2 regions of the Rothia koreensis genome follow, and region 1 is predicted to be linked to the other one. Evidence: riboswitches for the same ligand, from Rfam matches in the RefSeq annotation. Region 1 holds a riboswitch; the other holds the start of a gene.
What was found. Region 1 has a riboswitch for S-adenosylmethionine ahead of ACTSLZ_RS00260 (ABC transporter ATP-binding protein). Riboswitches for the same ligand answer to the same signal wherever they lie in the genome.

Region 1 (7,226 bases):
CTTGGAGCGGAAGCCCTTGTCGGAGGGGGACAGGGGAACCCCAGCGGGGGTCTTGCGTCCGGGTCGGGAGGTTCTGCGCACGACGACGACGTGCTCGATCGAGTTCTCGCCGGCGCACGCGTCGTCGGCGTTCTGCTTGACCGGAACCACGTGTCCGCGTCGATTCTGTCCGTCCGTGGTGACCAGGACCTTGGCCCCGGTGTCCTCGACGCGGAACCTGAGCGCCTCGGCGGAGAAACCACCGAACACGAGGGAGTGCACAGCGCCGATGCGCGCGCAGGCAAGAGTGATGATCACGGTCTCCGGGATCACCGGTAGATAGATCACGACTCGATCTCCCTTCCCGACGCCCAGGGACAGCAGGGCGTTGGCGGCTCGGGAGACCTCGTCCTTGAGCCGAGCGTAGGTGTACACCTCGCGGTCGCCGGGTTCGCCCTCGAAATAGAGGGCCACGTGCTGGCCACGGCCGGCCTCGACGTGTCGGTCCACGCAGTTGTAGGCCGCGTTCAGCTTTCCGCCGTCGAACCAGGCGATCTCGGGGACGCTGAATTCGGGGAGGCCGTCGTCGTCCGTGCCGACGATGCGCGGCCTCTCGAACCGGTGCGCGGTGTGCCACGGCTCGGCCCAGTCGAGGCGGGCGGCCTGCTTCTCCCAGAAGGCAACCCGGGCGTCGTCGGATTCCTCCGCCGGGTTCGGGGTCGGGGAGTGTGGGTCGGAGAACACGAAGTTCTTCGGAAGAGTCATGATCGTTCCTATCCGTTGCGGATGCTCTACGACGCGGCCGGGGCGGTGCCCCACCGGCGCTGAGTCCATCGTTCAAAGATTCCTATCAGGGCATCGGTGATCTTGCCCAGTATTGCCAGCAGAATGATCGCCAGAATGAGACGGTCGGTGCGGCCGTTGCTCTGCGAATCGGTCAGGAGGAAACCGAGGCCCATCGAGGCACCGACCAGTTCCGCGGCCACCAGGAAGAGCCAGGCCTGGGCCAGGGCCAGCCGGAGCCCCGAGACCACGGACGGCATCACCGCCGGCAACTGGACCGTGGTGAAGAGCCTGATCCCATGGATGCCGAAGGACCGAGCCGCTTCGATCAAGTGGTGGTCCACGTGCTTCAGGGCCCCCGCGACCGTGGTGTAGACCGGGAAGAAAGCGCCGATCGCCACCAGGATCACCTTGGAATTCTCACCGACGCCGACCCACAGGAGCATGAGCGGGACCCAAGCCAGAGATGGGACCGCGCGGATCGCGCCGATGGTCGGCCCGGCAAGGATGCGGGTCCATCGGGAGAGGCCGATCAGGGCACCGATCACGAGCCCGAGCGCGCTGCCGATCACGAAGCCCAGGATCACGCGCTGGGTCGAGATACCGACGTGCTGCCAGAGCTCGTGCCGGCGCATCAGTTCGATGCCCGCAGCCGCGACCTTCGACGGGCTCGGCAGCTGAATCGGGGTGAAGACGCCGGTGGTCGAGAGCAGGTGCCACGCCACGAGGACGAGCAGGGGAAGGACGACCCCCAGGCCGGCCATGGTCCAACGGTTCTTCGGAAAGCTTGTCACGCTCTATTTCCCCTTGATCCGCCGGGCGGCCGCGGATGCATCGGCGGCTCGGGCATACTTCTTCTCGATGATGTTCTCGACGGCGTCGTCCGCATCCTTTCGCTCCGACACGTCCCCCGAATCGACCAGGATCGGGGCGATATTGCGCAGCACCCGGAGCTGGTTGTCGCCCGGTACCGGGTCGATATCCAGGTGGGTGCGGTCCCAGACCGTGCGGGCGACGTCGTCCGAAATGCCAGCCTCCTCGGCGAACACCGCGATGGCTTCTTCCCGGTGGCTGATGGCCCATTCGCGCGCGAAGGCGTACACGTCGATGACGAGTTGGGCTCCTTCCGGGTTCTGGTCGAGGAATTCCTCACGGGCATTGAGGAATCCCCAGGTGTTGAAGTCGAGATTCCGGTAGAACAACTCGTCGCCGCCTTCCTCCTGGGCCGTCGCCATGATGGGGTCCAGCCCCGCCCAGGCGTCGACCTGGTGCGTGTCCAACGCGGATCGTCCGTCGGCGTGCTGGAGATTCACGATGGTCACATCGTCGGCCGACAGCCCGGCCTCATCGAGGGCCTGGATCAGGAGGAAGTAGGGGTCCGTGCCGAGGGTCGCCGCAATACTGCGACCGGCGAGATCCTCGACGCCGCGAATGGGAGAGTCCGGGGTCCTGGCCAGGGCCGACCACTCGGGCTGGGAGAACAGGCCGATCGTCGTGATCGGCGCACCGTTGGCACGTGCCAGAAGGGCGGCCGAACCCGCGGTCGAACCGACGTCGATCGCGGCACCGATCAGGCTCTGGTTGGCCTTGTTGGAACCGGCAGATTTCAACCAGGAGACGGACTGCCCGATTCCTTCGGCGGCGGTTTCGAGCCACTTCTTCTTGCGCATGATCAGCGACAAGGGGTTGTACGTCGCGTAGTCCAGGGTGATGCTTCCGGAAGCATCCGCGTTGATGACGCCACGGCCGGCTCCTTCGCCGGACATGCATCCGGACAAGGTCAGGGCGACGGCGCCGAGGCCGACGCCTTTGAGGGCGTCGCGACGGGAAAAGGTGGTCATCGGGATCGGGTCCTTGCTGGGCATGGGTGGTTCACGGGCTCGACGTCGTGGGGCTAGTGCGCCGTGGTGTCGACGCCGAGCAGCCCCAGAAGGTGTCCGCGCATTCGCGTCAGATCCGAGTCCTCGCGAGAACGGGGTCGAGGGAGGTCGACCTCGATGTTCTCCACGATTCCCGCCGGCTCACCTGGGGCCGGGCGTCCCAGGACGATGACATGGTCGGAGAGGTACAGCGCCTCGTCGACGTCGTGCGTCACGAGCAGAACCGTGGTGGGGTCCTGCCGATGCAGATCGAGGAGCAGATCCTGCATCTTGAGCCGGGTCAGGGCGTCGAGCGCGCCGAAGGGTTCGTCGAGCAGGAGCACCTGCGGATTCCGGGCCAGGGCCCTGGCCAGGGCCGCGCGCTGGGCCATGCCGCCGGAGACCTCGCCCGGCCGGTGGTTCGCGTGCGGGGTCAGACCGACGAGCTCGATCAGTTCCGTAACACGTTTCCGGCCGCGGGACGCGGGGGTCTTTCTTGGCAGGCCGAGGGCGACATTGTCCGTGATCGAACGCCAGGGCAGCAGGCGGGGCTCCTGGAATCCGACGGCGCACCGAGGATCAATGTCCCGAACCGGGCTGCCATCGATCGTGACGGAGCCCTCGGTTGCGGTGTCCAGCCCCGCCGTCGCGCGCAGGAGAGTGGACTTGCCGCACCCGGACGGCCCGACGACGGCGACGATCTCACCCGGTTGCACCGTGAAACTCACGTCGCGAAGGACCTGAGTACGCGTCCCGCCACGGGACGAGGTGCCGAAAGACTTCCCGACATCGTGGAATCGGACCGACGCGGCCTCGGCCTCCAAGGCACGGGTGTCCTTCGGGGCGCGGGCCGAACTCACAATCAATCACTCCATCGAACCCTGGCGTTAGCACCGTATTCTCCCCGGGCCCTGTGGAATATGCGGGCCATTGCGGGGGGAGAAGGTTGCTGCGACGTCGTCGAGCCAGGTCTCTCGGTCGCTCTGGATGGTTTCCCACTCCAGATTAAGCGTGCCCTCCGGGGCCGCTCCAACTCGGCCCGGACTGTTTCGAGAGATGAAACGGCACGCGTCAAAGTGCGTCATCAGGGCAGGGCGAAGGAGAGTGCGGGCTACCGGTCCAGGCAGGTCCACTTGCTGATGGTGTCGACGAGATGGAACAAGCCGGTGGACCCCTTGGGGCCGATCTGGTTGACTCCGACGGGGTGGTGCTCCTTGGCCCTTTCCGCGGCACGCTTGTACTGATCAATGGGGAAATCGTCGTGAATATTCTTTCCCTTGAGCAGCGAGCGCTCTCTGCATTGCCGATCCAACCCCTGTTGGTCCCCCGCAGGGGTGCACTCGGTGTGCAGGACGAGCCACGTTTCGAACTGCGGGTTGGACACCAGTACGTGTATGCCATGATCTTTGGCCTTGCTCAATGCCTTGGCCAGCAGAGAGGTATTCCCCGAACCTCGCCGGACGTCGTCCCACTGGTCCACGTCGACGACGGCGAAGACCGCTGCATACTTCGGGATGTCTTTCGTGTTGTTCTTCCGCGCATCATCATCTCTGAGCAGGATGCATCGGTCGACGACGTCCATCGGGTTGTTCTTCGCTTTTCGTCGTGCTTTGCCGTCCTTGGTCTTGGGATCGACCTTGATCTGAATCTTGTCGGCGTGGGGTGGAAGAGTGTGCTGGATATGGCGGTTCAGCAGCTCGAAATATTCCGGTTCGGTGAGCGCTCCGTCTGAGACCACGAGGATGCGATGGAGCCGGTCGGAGCGCTTCTGTCGAGATGTCGAAGGGGGCTTGCGAACCTGTCTTCTGGTTCTACTCATTCTGACCGTCCTCGTCGGGACCGACGATTCCGCGCAGGACGCTGGGGGCGAGCATGGGGATAGCCCCGTACCGTCCCGCCAGGTAGCGACGTTCGTGATTGGCGTCCTTGGATTTGGGGTAGTCGCTCAGACTGAAGTACGAGCTCTCTCCGAGTCCGTTCTTCTCCGTGAACCAGATGTGCTTCTCAGTAAGACCCAGTTCTCCCATGTGTTCGAGAATGTTGGTGTTGTGGCTGGTAAAGATCAGCTGGGCTCCCCGGACATTGATGTCGGGATCGGTGAAGGTCTTGATGATCAGCTCAACCATGTTCTGATGGAGGCTCGTATCGATCTCGTCCGCGAGGAGTACGCCCCCTCGTCTCAGGGTGGTGATGATCGCGGGAGCGACCGACAGCCAGGTGCGTGTGCCGTCCGATTCATCCTTGAGGGAGAGGGCGAAGCTCTCCTCTTCGGAACCCTGGTGGTGGAATACCAGGTTGTAGGCCAGATCCTCTGCTTCGTCCTCGGTCAGGCCGGCGTCCTCGGTAGGACGTGTTGAGCCGTTGCCCTCGGCTGCGCCTCTCGGATCGTCCCGCCCCTCCAGAATCTCCTGGATCCTGCTCCACTTGGCGAGCACATCGCTGGGGATCTTCTTCTCGTCCACCGTGATCTTGGTGATTCCCAGGTCGGCCACCTTGAGTAGGCGAGAGAGCTCATCGAGTTGGAAATCCCCCTTCTTGATGGACCGGACCAGGCGATAGATTCGATGGTCCGTTTCGACGTCGCCGTAGTCGATCGTGTCGAAGTAGCCCAGGACAGCCTCGGCCAGTTCCGCCAGGGGAGACACCTCGGACCGCAGGGCAGCCGAGAGCACCAGTTCCCTGGGGGCGACATTTCCAAGGCCGGCTCGCGCGGACTTGGAGATGAAAGCGCTGTTCCACTCGATGTCGGTTTTTCCGTCCTCCCGGGTGCGGGAGAAGCACGGTGACCATCTGCGGTTGGGCACCCGGCTCAGCCATTCGTCGGTGAACCCGGAGGAATCCACGAGGAATCCGTAATGGTACCGGGTGCCTTCGTGCTCGACATCGAGTTCGTACCTCGAGGGGCCACGGTCTTTGCGAGCGATCAGGGTATACGGGTAATGCGGGACGCTCGGGTTCTCGGAGCGGTCCTGCCAGCGAGTCGCCGAAAGCGATATCGCGGCCCGAACATAGCTGAGGGCATCCAAAAGATTGCTCTTGCCCGAGGCGTTCGGGCCAAGGATAGCGGCCGAGGAGAGGGCGACGTCGTCCCAAGTTTTCCCCGGGGGCGGCGTGGAACGGTTGCCCAGGGCGGGGGCGAGGTCGAGTGTGTGCTCGGTATGGATGCTCCGGTGGTTGGACACCGTGAAGCGAAGGAGTCTCATGCTCTCAATCTAGCCATAAACGGCTAATTTGGACGGAAATCATCCAAATATGATCATTAGAGCCGGAATCGGACGTGGCTGCGCCAGTCTTCTCGCGATCCCGTGCGGCCCGTGCGCTGCCAGAATTGACGCACATCACACCAGGTGCCATATTAGTGAACGAACGGTCGGTAATTCCCCGCAGGCCGAACAGTTGAAACCGAACGCCTGAACAGGAGCTTCCATGCCCGAAATGCCAGCAGCCTTTCTCGTCGGCGGAGCCCGCACCCCGGTCGGGCGGTATGGGGGTGCCCTGTCCTCGGTCCGGCCCGACGACCTTGCGGCACTCTGCATCAAGAGCGTCGTGGAAGAGGCAGGCATCGACCCCGCCGACGTCGACGAGGTCATTCTGGGAAATGCGAACGGTGCCGGCGAAGAGAACCGCAACGTCGCACGCTTGGCCTGGTTGCTCGCGGGGTACCCGGACACCGTGCCAGGGACGACTGTCAATCGCCTGTGTGCCTCCGGAATGTCGGCCATCACCACGGCGTCGCAAATGATCAAATCGGGGGCCGCGGACATCGTCGTCGCCGGCGGCGTGGAATCGATGTCCCGCGCACCCTGGGTCATGGAAAAGCCCACCCGTCCCTTCGCCAAGCCCGGGGAGGTCTTCGACACCTCGATCGGGTGGCGTTTCGTGAATCCCAAGTTCCTGGACGGCCCCCTGTCCCGCGACGGCAAAGCCACCTATTCGATGCCCGAGACCGCGGAAGAAGTGGCCCGCACCGACGGAATCACTCGCGCAGAGGCCGATGAATTCGCGGTGCGCTCGCAGGAGAACGCGGCGGCCGCCATCGAGGCCGGGAGATTCGCGGACGAAATCGTCCCGGTCGAGGTTGCCGGCCGGAAGGGCGAGATCACCGTGGTCGATACGGACGAAGGCCCCCGCCCCGGCACGACCGCCGAGGCCCTGGGCAAGCTCAGGCCCGTGGTCGGTGGGGGATCCGTGGTCACCGCGGGCAACTCGTCCGCGCTCAACGACGGCGCGTCGGCCATCATCGTGGCCAGCGAGAAGGCTGTCGAGAAATACGGCCTCACGGCGCGCGCACGCGTGGTGGACGGTGCATCCGCCGGTGTCCCACCGGAGATCATGGGCATCGGTCCCGTGCCGGCGAGTCGGAAAGTGCTCGAACGTTCGGGGTGGGACATTGATGATCTGGGGGCGGTCGAGCTCAACGAAGCCTTCGCTACGCAGTCCCTCGCCTCGATCCGCCGCCTCGGACTGAACCCTGACATTGTCAATCGCGACGGTGGTGCGATCGCCCTGGGACACCCCCTCGGCTCCTCCGGGTCCCGTATCACGATCACCCTGTTGGGCCGCATGGAGCGCGAAGGCGCGTCCAAGGGCCTCGCGACCATGTGC
Region 2 (7,226 bases), 860 kb from region 1:
GGTCGTGATCCCGACGGCGATGTCCGGCATCTCCTCGGGCGTGACCCTGGCCATCGCCCGTGTGATCGGCGAGACCGCACCGATCCTGGTCACGGCCGGCTTCGTGGCGAGCATCAATTTCAACGCGTTCAGCGGATGGATGACCACGTTGCCGACGTTCATCTACTACCAGATCATGAACCCGACGTCGCCGACCAATCCGCAGGTCTCCGAGGATCGTGCCTGGGCCTCCGCCCTGATCCTGATCATTCTGGTGATGATCCTCAACCTCGCAGCCCGCCTGATCGCCAAGATCTTCGCCCCCAAAACCGGTCGCTGAATACCGCGAACCGCAGCAAAGGAAAATCATGTCAAAGCGTATCGACGTCGAACACCTCAAGGTCTACTACGGGGACTTCCTGGCCGTCGACGACATCACCATGCAGATCGAGCCCCGGGCGGTGACGGCGTTCATCGGACCGTCCGGCTGCGGCAAATCGACGTTCCTTCGCACCCTGAATCGGATGCACGAAGTCATCCCCGGGGCCTACGTCGAGGGCAAGGTCAACCTCGACGGCGAGAACCTCTATGCCAAGGGCGTCGACCCGGTTCGGGTGCGGTCGCAAGTGGGCATGGTCTTCCAGCGGCCCAACCCCTTCCCGACCATGTCGATCCGGGACAACGTGTTGGCCGGCGTCAAGCTGAACTCCCGCAGAATCGCGCGCTCGGACGCGGACGAACTCGTGGAATCCTCCCTCAGGAGCGCCAACCTGTGGAATGAGGTCAAGGACCGCCTGGACAAGCCGGGCTCGGGGCTGTCGGGAGGGCAGCAGCAGCGACTCTGCATCGCCCGGAGCATTGCGGTCCGCCCGGACGTGATCCTCATGGACGAACCGTGCTCTGCCCTCGACCCGATCTCGACCCTCGCGGTCGAGGACCTCATCAACGAGCTCAAGGCCGAATACACGGTCGTCATCGTCACGCACAACATGCAGCAGGCCGCGAGGGTCTCCGACAAGACGGCGTTCTTCAATATCGCGGGCACCGGCAAGCCCGGCCGGCTGATCGAATACGCTCCGACCCAGGAGATCTTCAACAAACCCCAGGAGAAGGCCACGGAGGATTACGTGTCCGGCCGCTTCGGCTGATCGTGGGCCGTGACCGTGGGTTGTGCACCCGTGGTTCTGGCCAGGGCGGTCACAGAAGCGGCGACAGTGCGAGGAAGAAGATCGCGGAAACCACGACGGTCACCGGTATGGTCACGACCCAGGTCACCACCAGTCGAAACGCCGTATTGGCCCGCACCGCGTGAAATCGTTGATTGGACCCGGCCCCGAGCACGGCCGAGGCCGCCAGGTGCGAGGACGAGAACGGATCCCGGGCCACGGCTCCCGTACCGAAGATGAGCACGCTCGTCACGGCCTGGGCCACTGCCCCGCGGAAAGGATCCAGGGCGACCAGGCGGTCCGTGAACGTGTGTCCGATGCGCCAGCTGCCGAGCAGGGTTCCGACGGCCATCATGAGGGCCAGGAGGGCACACAGCAGGGTTGTCTGGGGCGTGCTGATGTCACGGCCGATCGACAACCACATCAGGGTCCCGATCACCAGGCTGCGGTGCCCGAAGTAGATGCCGTGGCCCAGCGAGATGAGGGATGTGCTCAGCGACAGCACATACCGTGACCGACGATGGATTTGTCGGGGGCTCGTGTGCTGGAGCAGGCGCACCAGAGGAATCACCACGGCCCAGGCCACGCCGAAGGCCACGAGCGGGGCCAGGACCAACGGCAGGATGACGTCGCCGACCATGGTCAGGCCGAGGTGCAGGTGGTTTCCGAGACCGACCTGGTTCGTTGCCCAGAGGCCCCCGAAGACCCCGCCGATCAGGGCATTGGTCGAGGACGACGGCGAACGCCGCCACCAGGTGAAGATTTCCCACAGGATCACGGTCAGCAGCGCAGCGGTCAGCACCGCGAGCCCGACGTCGTCGTGAGGGATCGTGAGCCACTGGTCAGAGGTGAGGGACAGAGTCACCGATCCCACGACCAGCCCCACCACGTTGAAGGCAGCGCAGACGATGAGCGCCACTCTGGGCGTCAGGGCGCGGGCGGACACCGGGACGGCCACGGCATTCGAGGCATCGTGGAAACACCCGATGGCGGTGTACCCCAGAAGGAAGAGACCGCACAGGACGAAAAGGAAGTACTCCACGCCTCAGGACTCCTGGACGAGGATGCGGCCAACGTCGGTGGCCACCTCCCGCACACTGAGCGACGCCGCCTGCAACTGGGCCGTGAACTGGGCTTCCTTGATGTAGGCCGCCGGCTTGAGGCGGTCCATCATGTCCGCCTGGTACAGATTCGTGGTCCGGATCGACTGCTTCGACATGCGCAGCACCTCGACCCAGTACTCGTCCAGGCCTTCGAGGTCGGAGAGATGACGCATCGCCTCGGCGGTCAGGGAGGCCTGGCGCTGGAGGAGGTCCAGGAGATCGGAAGCGCGATTGGAGAAGCGGTCCAGGGTGTGGATCTTGATGATGTGCGACGCCGAGGTGAGGGACTCCGTGGCCTGATTGAGACGCTGACCGAGCCGGTACAGGTCGGCGCGCGGAAGAGGCAGAACGAAGGCGCTGCGCACCGTGGTCATCAGGGCAAAGAACGCGTCCGTCGAGCGCCCCTCGATTTCCAGGGCCTGTTCGAAGCCCTGATCATGGTCGGAAACCGGCGACCCCATCATGCGGGATGCCGAGGAGGTTGAGTCGACAACCAGTTGCGCCATGTCCGAGAGCAGCTCGAGGGCCTTGTTCTCCTGGGGGAATAAGCGAAGTGCCACGCTCTGCCTTCCAAGATGGTGGTGGGGTGATCATTCCCAAGATAACCGCACTTGGTTAACAAGCTCGACTTGAGGCTTTCATGACGCACGGGGCCGCGGGCGGGCCTGCGGGGCCTGCGGGGCCTGCGGGGCCTGTGGGGCCGCCGGGCGTGAGGGTGATGCGGGGTAGCTGGGCGTGAGGGTGCTGCGGGCTTGGGGCTCGGAATTTGATGGCCTTGCGTCCCGGACGGCTCTCCTGCGCCCCAACTGGGAGGCGGTTACTCGATTCGGTGGCGGTTTCCGGCGGCAACGGTCCGGGCCCGACGCGGTGGCTTCATGGGCTGGGAGGCGGTTCCCCAATAGCGGGGCGGTTACCGGCGCAATTGGACGGCCTTTGAGGAGCCGGCCTACATCGTGCGGAGGCGGTTGCTCGATTCGGTGCCCTTTACCGGCGAAAAGAGGCCGGAATTCGTGGCACTCGGACGTCTGTTGGGAGGAGGCTTCCTGATTCGGTGGCGTTTGCCTTCGTTAGGTGGGGTCTGAACCGCCACCTAACGAAGGCAAAGGCCTCCCAATCGGGCAACCGCCACGCAGGAGGAGCTATCAAGCAACAGGCGCGGCCACAGAGGAGGGCCCACCGAGGCCGGACGACGAGCAGCGGAACCCGGACAGAAAAGAACCCCCGCCGAAGCGGGGGTTCTTCCCGAAGTATGGGGCACTGGACCGGGTGCGCCTCTCGGCGGAAGACCGCTCGTAGCGGCTAAATAATGGAGCCCGGGGCAACCTGCGGCCCAGTGCCTTGTATCCAGTGTGGTCCTCGTTCGCCGAGGCTGTCAAAGGACCCTGGGGATCAACGATTCATGGGGTTCCGGCGTTGCTTGAGTTCCTTGAACCAGCGTCCGCTCTGACCGACCCACAACATGATCGTGCCGATGATCAGGAGAATCGTCCCGATGGCCCCGATGATTCCCGGGGCATCCTGGAAGGCGCCGCCCAGGCCGAGGAGGCTCAGGATCGCGAGAATGAGCAGGACGATCCTGCCCCAGTTCTTGCCTCGGGTGGCCGCCCTGGCGGAGAGGAGCTGGAGCACGATGACGATCAGCGAGAAGATGGCCCCGGCGCTGAAGAAGCCCCAGGCGTAGGCGGCCTGCCCCTGATCAGCCAGAGTCTTGTATTCGTCGGTGGCCATGAAGACGAACGGCGAGATGATCAAGCTGATCACGCTGATGGCCGCCGAAATGTAAATGAGCCGGGCGGCGGTGTGCACGGCCTTGGGTGCCGCCAGGTCTCCGCCCTGGTTCTGGAGAGGACCATGACCGTTTCCTGCGTCGCCGCCCTGGTACTGGGGTTGTCCGCCCTGGTACTGGGGCTGTCCGCCGTTGGGGTTGCTCCCGTACTGAGGAGGCTGGTTCCCGGCCGGGGAATCGTGATTCTCGGTCATGCTTTCCTCTCAAAAGGTGATTGAACTGACCTTCCTATCAAAACACGAGGGAGTCCCGGCCCACAATGAATCCGCGCCGGCACGCGCGCATGCGGAATCGCTTGTTCATGATTTTCACGCCCGCCCCGGGAAATGAATCAATAAACGGTCACGATTCGGTCGCGAATCGGTTTCGGGTCCGCCGACGTGCGGCGATTCGTCGTCGTCGGAAAACCCACGGAAGATCGGACCCGCGCAAGGAAAACACGGAACCTTACGTTCCGGAGTCATAAAAACCTGGGTCGTCTTCATATGACACCGGTATTTCTCCGTCCCGTCGCTGTGCTCAATGACGCGACATGTGCCGTCAAAGAATCCTCATCCTTGCGGCCGTTCAGGAGGCCGGGTTTGAATACTTGCGTATCTATCCAGAGCGGCCGAGAGACCTGGCTCGACGACGCCGCAGCAACCCCCTCGTGACCCCAACGGGTCCGAGGCACGGTGCTCCCGCCAGGTCCGATGGAGTGTATCGGTTGTCCTTCGACGACGCCGGGCGCATTCCCCGGCCGATCCCGTGCTTTCGGTCGTGGGCCCCGAGTATCGACTGACGCCGCCTCCGTCGGGCGTACCGAAAGGAGACCCGGCGTGAAACCTGAAGACGGACCAGCACTGTCCTTCGAGCTGTATCCGCCGCGCAGCAGCCTGAGTGCGGAGGCCCTGGGTGCCACCATCGCCGAACTCGAGCCCACGCGCCCCGACTACGTGTCGGTGACGGCAGCCTTGGCCGGGGACAGGAGGCGCCAGAGTATCGACCTCCTGCGCCACCTCGTGGATGAGACCGAGCTGAAGCCGCTGGCCCATATCCTCTCGACCGGGCAGAACGCCGCCGAACTCGAGGACCTGGTTCAGGAGATCATCGATCACGGGGTTCGCGGGCTCTTGGCCCTGCGCGGAGACCGGCCCGATGACTACACGCTTCGCGAGGGCGAGTTGCCTTTCGCCCGGCACCTCGTCGAACTCATCCGCCGCGTCGAGGCCCGGGGATCGGCCAAATTGTGTGCGGGACGCCTCGCGGTCGGGGTCGCGGCGTACCCGGTTCGGCACCCGGAGTCCTCGAGCATCCACCACGACACCGAAGTCCTGCTCGCGAAGCAGAGAGCCGGTGCGGACTTCGCCATCACCCAGGTCTACCCCGATCCGGACGACTACGCCGGGCTGGTCGACCGGGCCCGCGCCAACGACGTCGACCTGCCGCTCATCCCCGGCATCCTGCCCGTGACCAGCCTGCGCAGGTACCTGCGCGTGTGCGACCTGGCGGGCATCGATCCCAACCGGGAGCTCGCCTCCCGCCTCGAATCGGCCGGATCGTTCGCCGAGCGCCTGGCCGTGGGAGTCGACTCGGCCGAGGAATTCGCCCGTCGGGCCCTCGACGCCGGGGCCCCAGGACTGCACATCTACACCTTCAACGAGCACCCGGCAGCACTCGAGCTCGTGGACCGACTCGGTCTGCGCCGAGGAACGCCGTCGAAACACCCGTCCGTCGCAAGAAAACAACGTGAGGAGATCACCGTGACCGAAACCAACGCCCCGAACCCCACCACCGCCGAGAGCCCGGCGAGCACCCAGGGCCGCACCTTCCCCGGAGCAAGCATCTTGGGTTACCCCAGGATCGGACGCGACCGGGAGCTCAAGAAGGCCCTCGAATCCTACTGGGCCTCCGACAGCGGATCCCACGAGCTGACCGCGTCCGTCGACTCCCTGCGCGCGCGGGACGTGCGTCGGCTCGCGGATCTCGGACTCACTCAGGATTCGTCGATCCCGGCCTCTTTCGCCCTCTACGACCAGGTTCTCGACGCCATCCTGGCGACGGGCGCCGTGCCCACGCGTTTCGCGGACCTCGCCGACGAGGAAGGCCGTCTGGACCGGGATGCGTCCTTCGTCCTGGCCCGCGGCGATGACGCCCGCGGGCCGTTGGAAATGACCAAGTGGTTCAACACGAACTACCACTACCTGGTTCCCGAGATCGGACCGCAGACCCCGTTCGCCGCGGATCCGCGGGAACTCATCGGACAGTTCCGTGCCGGCAACGGAGATTCCGGAACCCCACTGCGCCCCGCGGTTCTGGGACCGGTCTCCTTCCTCCTGCTGTCGAAAGCCGATGATGCCGCCCCCGAAGGCTTCGACCCCCTGGACCGGCTCGATGACCTGGTCGAGGTCTATCGCGGGCTGATCGACCAGGTGGCCGCAGAAGGAGCGCAGTGGATCCAGATCGAGGAGCCCGCACTCGTGACCGAGCACCACCGGCCCGACCTCGCCGGTCGCGTCCGTGACGCGTATCGTCGCCTGACGGCCGCGCGAACACCCAACGGCCCGTCGATCCTCGTCGCGACGCCTTACGGAGACGCAGAGGACCTCCTGGAGCCGCTGGTGGACGCGGGAGTCGACGCCGTCCACGTGGATCTGGTCTCCGGCCCGGACGGGGGAGGGCTGCGCGAACCCAGCGCGGACCAGCTGGCGCTGTTCACCGGCGAGGATTCACCCGTTCTGGTGGCCGGCGTCGTCAACGGACAGAACATCTGGCGCACCGACTTGCGCACGACGTTCGCGCTGCTCGAGGAGTTGCACGAGGCGGGGGCGAGGGTGTCGGTGAGCACGTCGACGTCGCTCATCCACGTCCCGCACGATGCCGCCCGCGAGGATCGGCTCGACGACCAGCCGCTGCGGTGGCTCGCCTTCGCAGACCAGAAGGTCGGCGAGACCGTGGTTCTGGCCAAGGGGCTGGCCGAAGGGTCCGAGGCGATCGCCGATCACCTCGAAGCATCCGATGAGGCGATTCGGCACCGCGCCGAGGCCCGGGGCACCCGCGACGCCGATGTGCGCGAGAGGGTTTCGGGCCTGACCGAGGCCGACGGTCATCGGGAGACCGCGGAAGAGCGCAAACGGAAGCAGGCCACCGATGGCATCGCGGCGAACCTGCCCGATGTTCCGACGACGACGATCGGGTCATTCCCGCAGACCG

Region 2: it holds a riboswitch for S-adenosylmethionine, as region 1 does, so the genes downstream of both, metE (5-methyltetrahydropteroyltriglutamate--homocysteine S-methyltransferase) here and ACTSLZ_RS00260 (ABC transporter ATP-binding protein) in region 1, are expected to answer to the same signal.

What each region holds. Positions count from the first base shown of each region.
Region 1 is NZ_CP197643.1:56,526-63,751, reverse strand. Features, by position in the region: gene ACTSLZ_RS00275 (AMP-binding protein) at 1-744, opposite strand, end outside; gene ACTSLZ_RS00270 (ABC transporter permease) at 771-1,526, opposite strand; gene ACTSLZ_RS00265 (aliphatic sulfonate ABC transporter substrate-binding protein) at 1,560-2,603, opposite strand; gene ACTSLZ_RS00260 (ABC transporter ATP-binding protein) at 2,657-3,481, opposite strand; SAM riboswitch class I at 3,490-3,615, opposite strand; gene ACTSLZ_RS00255 (RloB family protein) at 3,733-4,440, opposite strand; gene ACTSLZ_RS00250 (AAA family ATPase) at 4,433-5,824, opposite strand; gene ACTSLZ_RS00245 (thiolase family protein) at 6,048-7,226, shown strand, end outside.
Region 2 is NZ_CP197643.1:912,614-919,839, forward strand. Features, by position in the region: gene pstA (phosphate ABC transporter permease PstA) at 1-319, shown strand, start outside; gene pstB (phosphate ABC transporter ATP-binding protein PstB) at 348-1,127, shown strand; gene ACTSLZ_RS03935 (inorganic phosphate transporter) at 1,177-2,187, opposite strand; gene ACTSLZ_RS03940 (phosphate transport regulator) at 2,191-2,808, opposite strand; gene ACTSLZ_RS03945 (hypothetical protein) at 3,638-4,228, opposite strand; SAM riboswitch class I at 4,629-4,733, shown strand; gene metE (5-methyltetrahydropteroyltriglutamate--homocysteine S-methyltransferase) at 4,853-7,226, shown strand, end outside.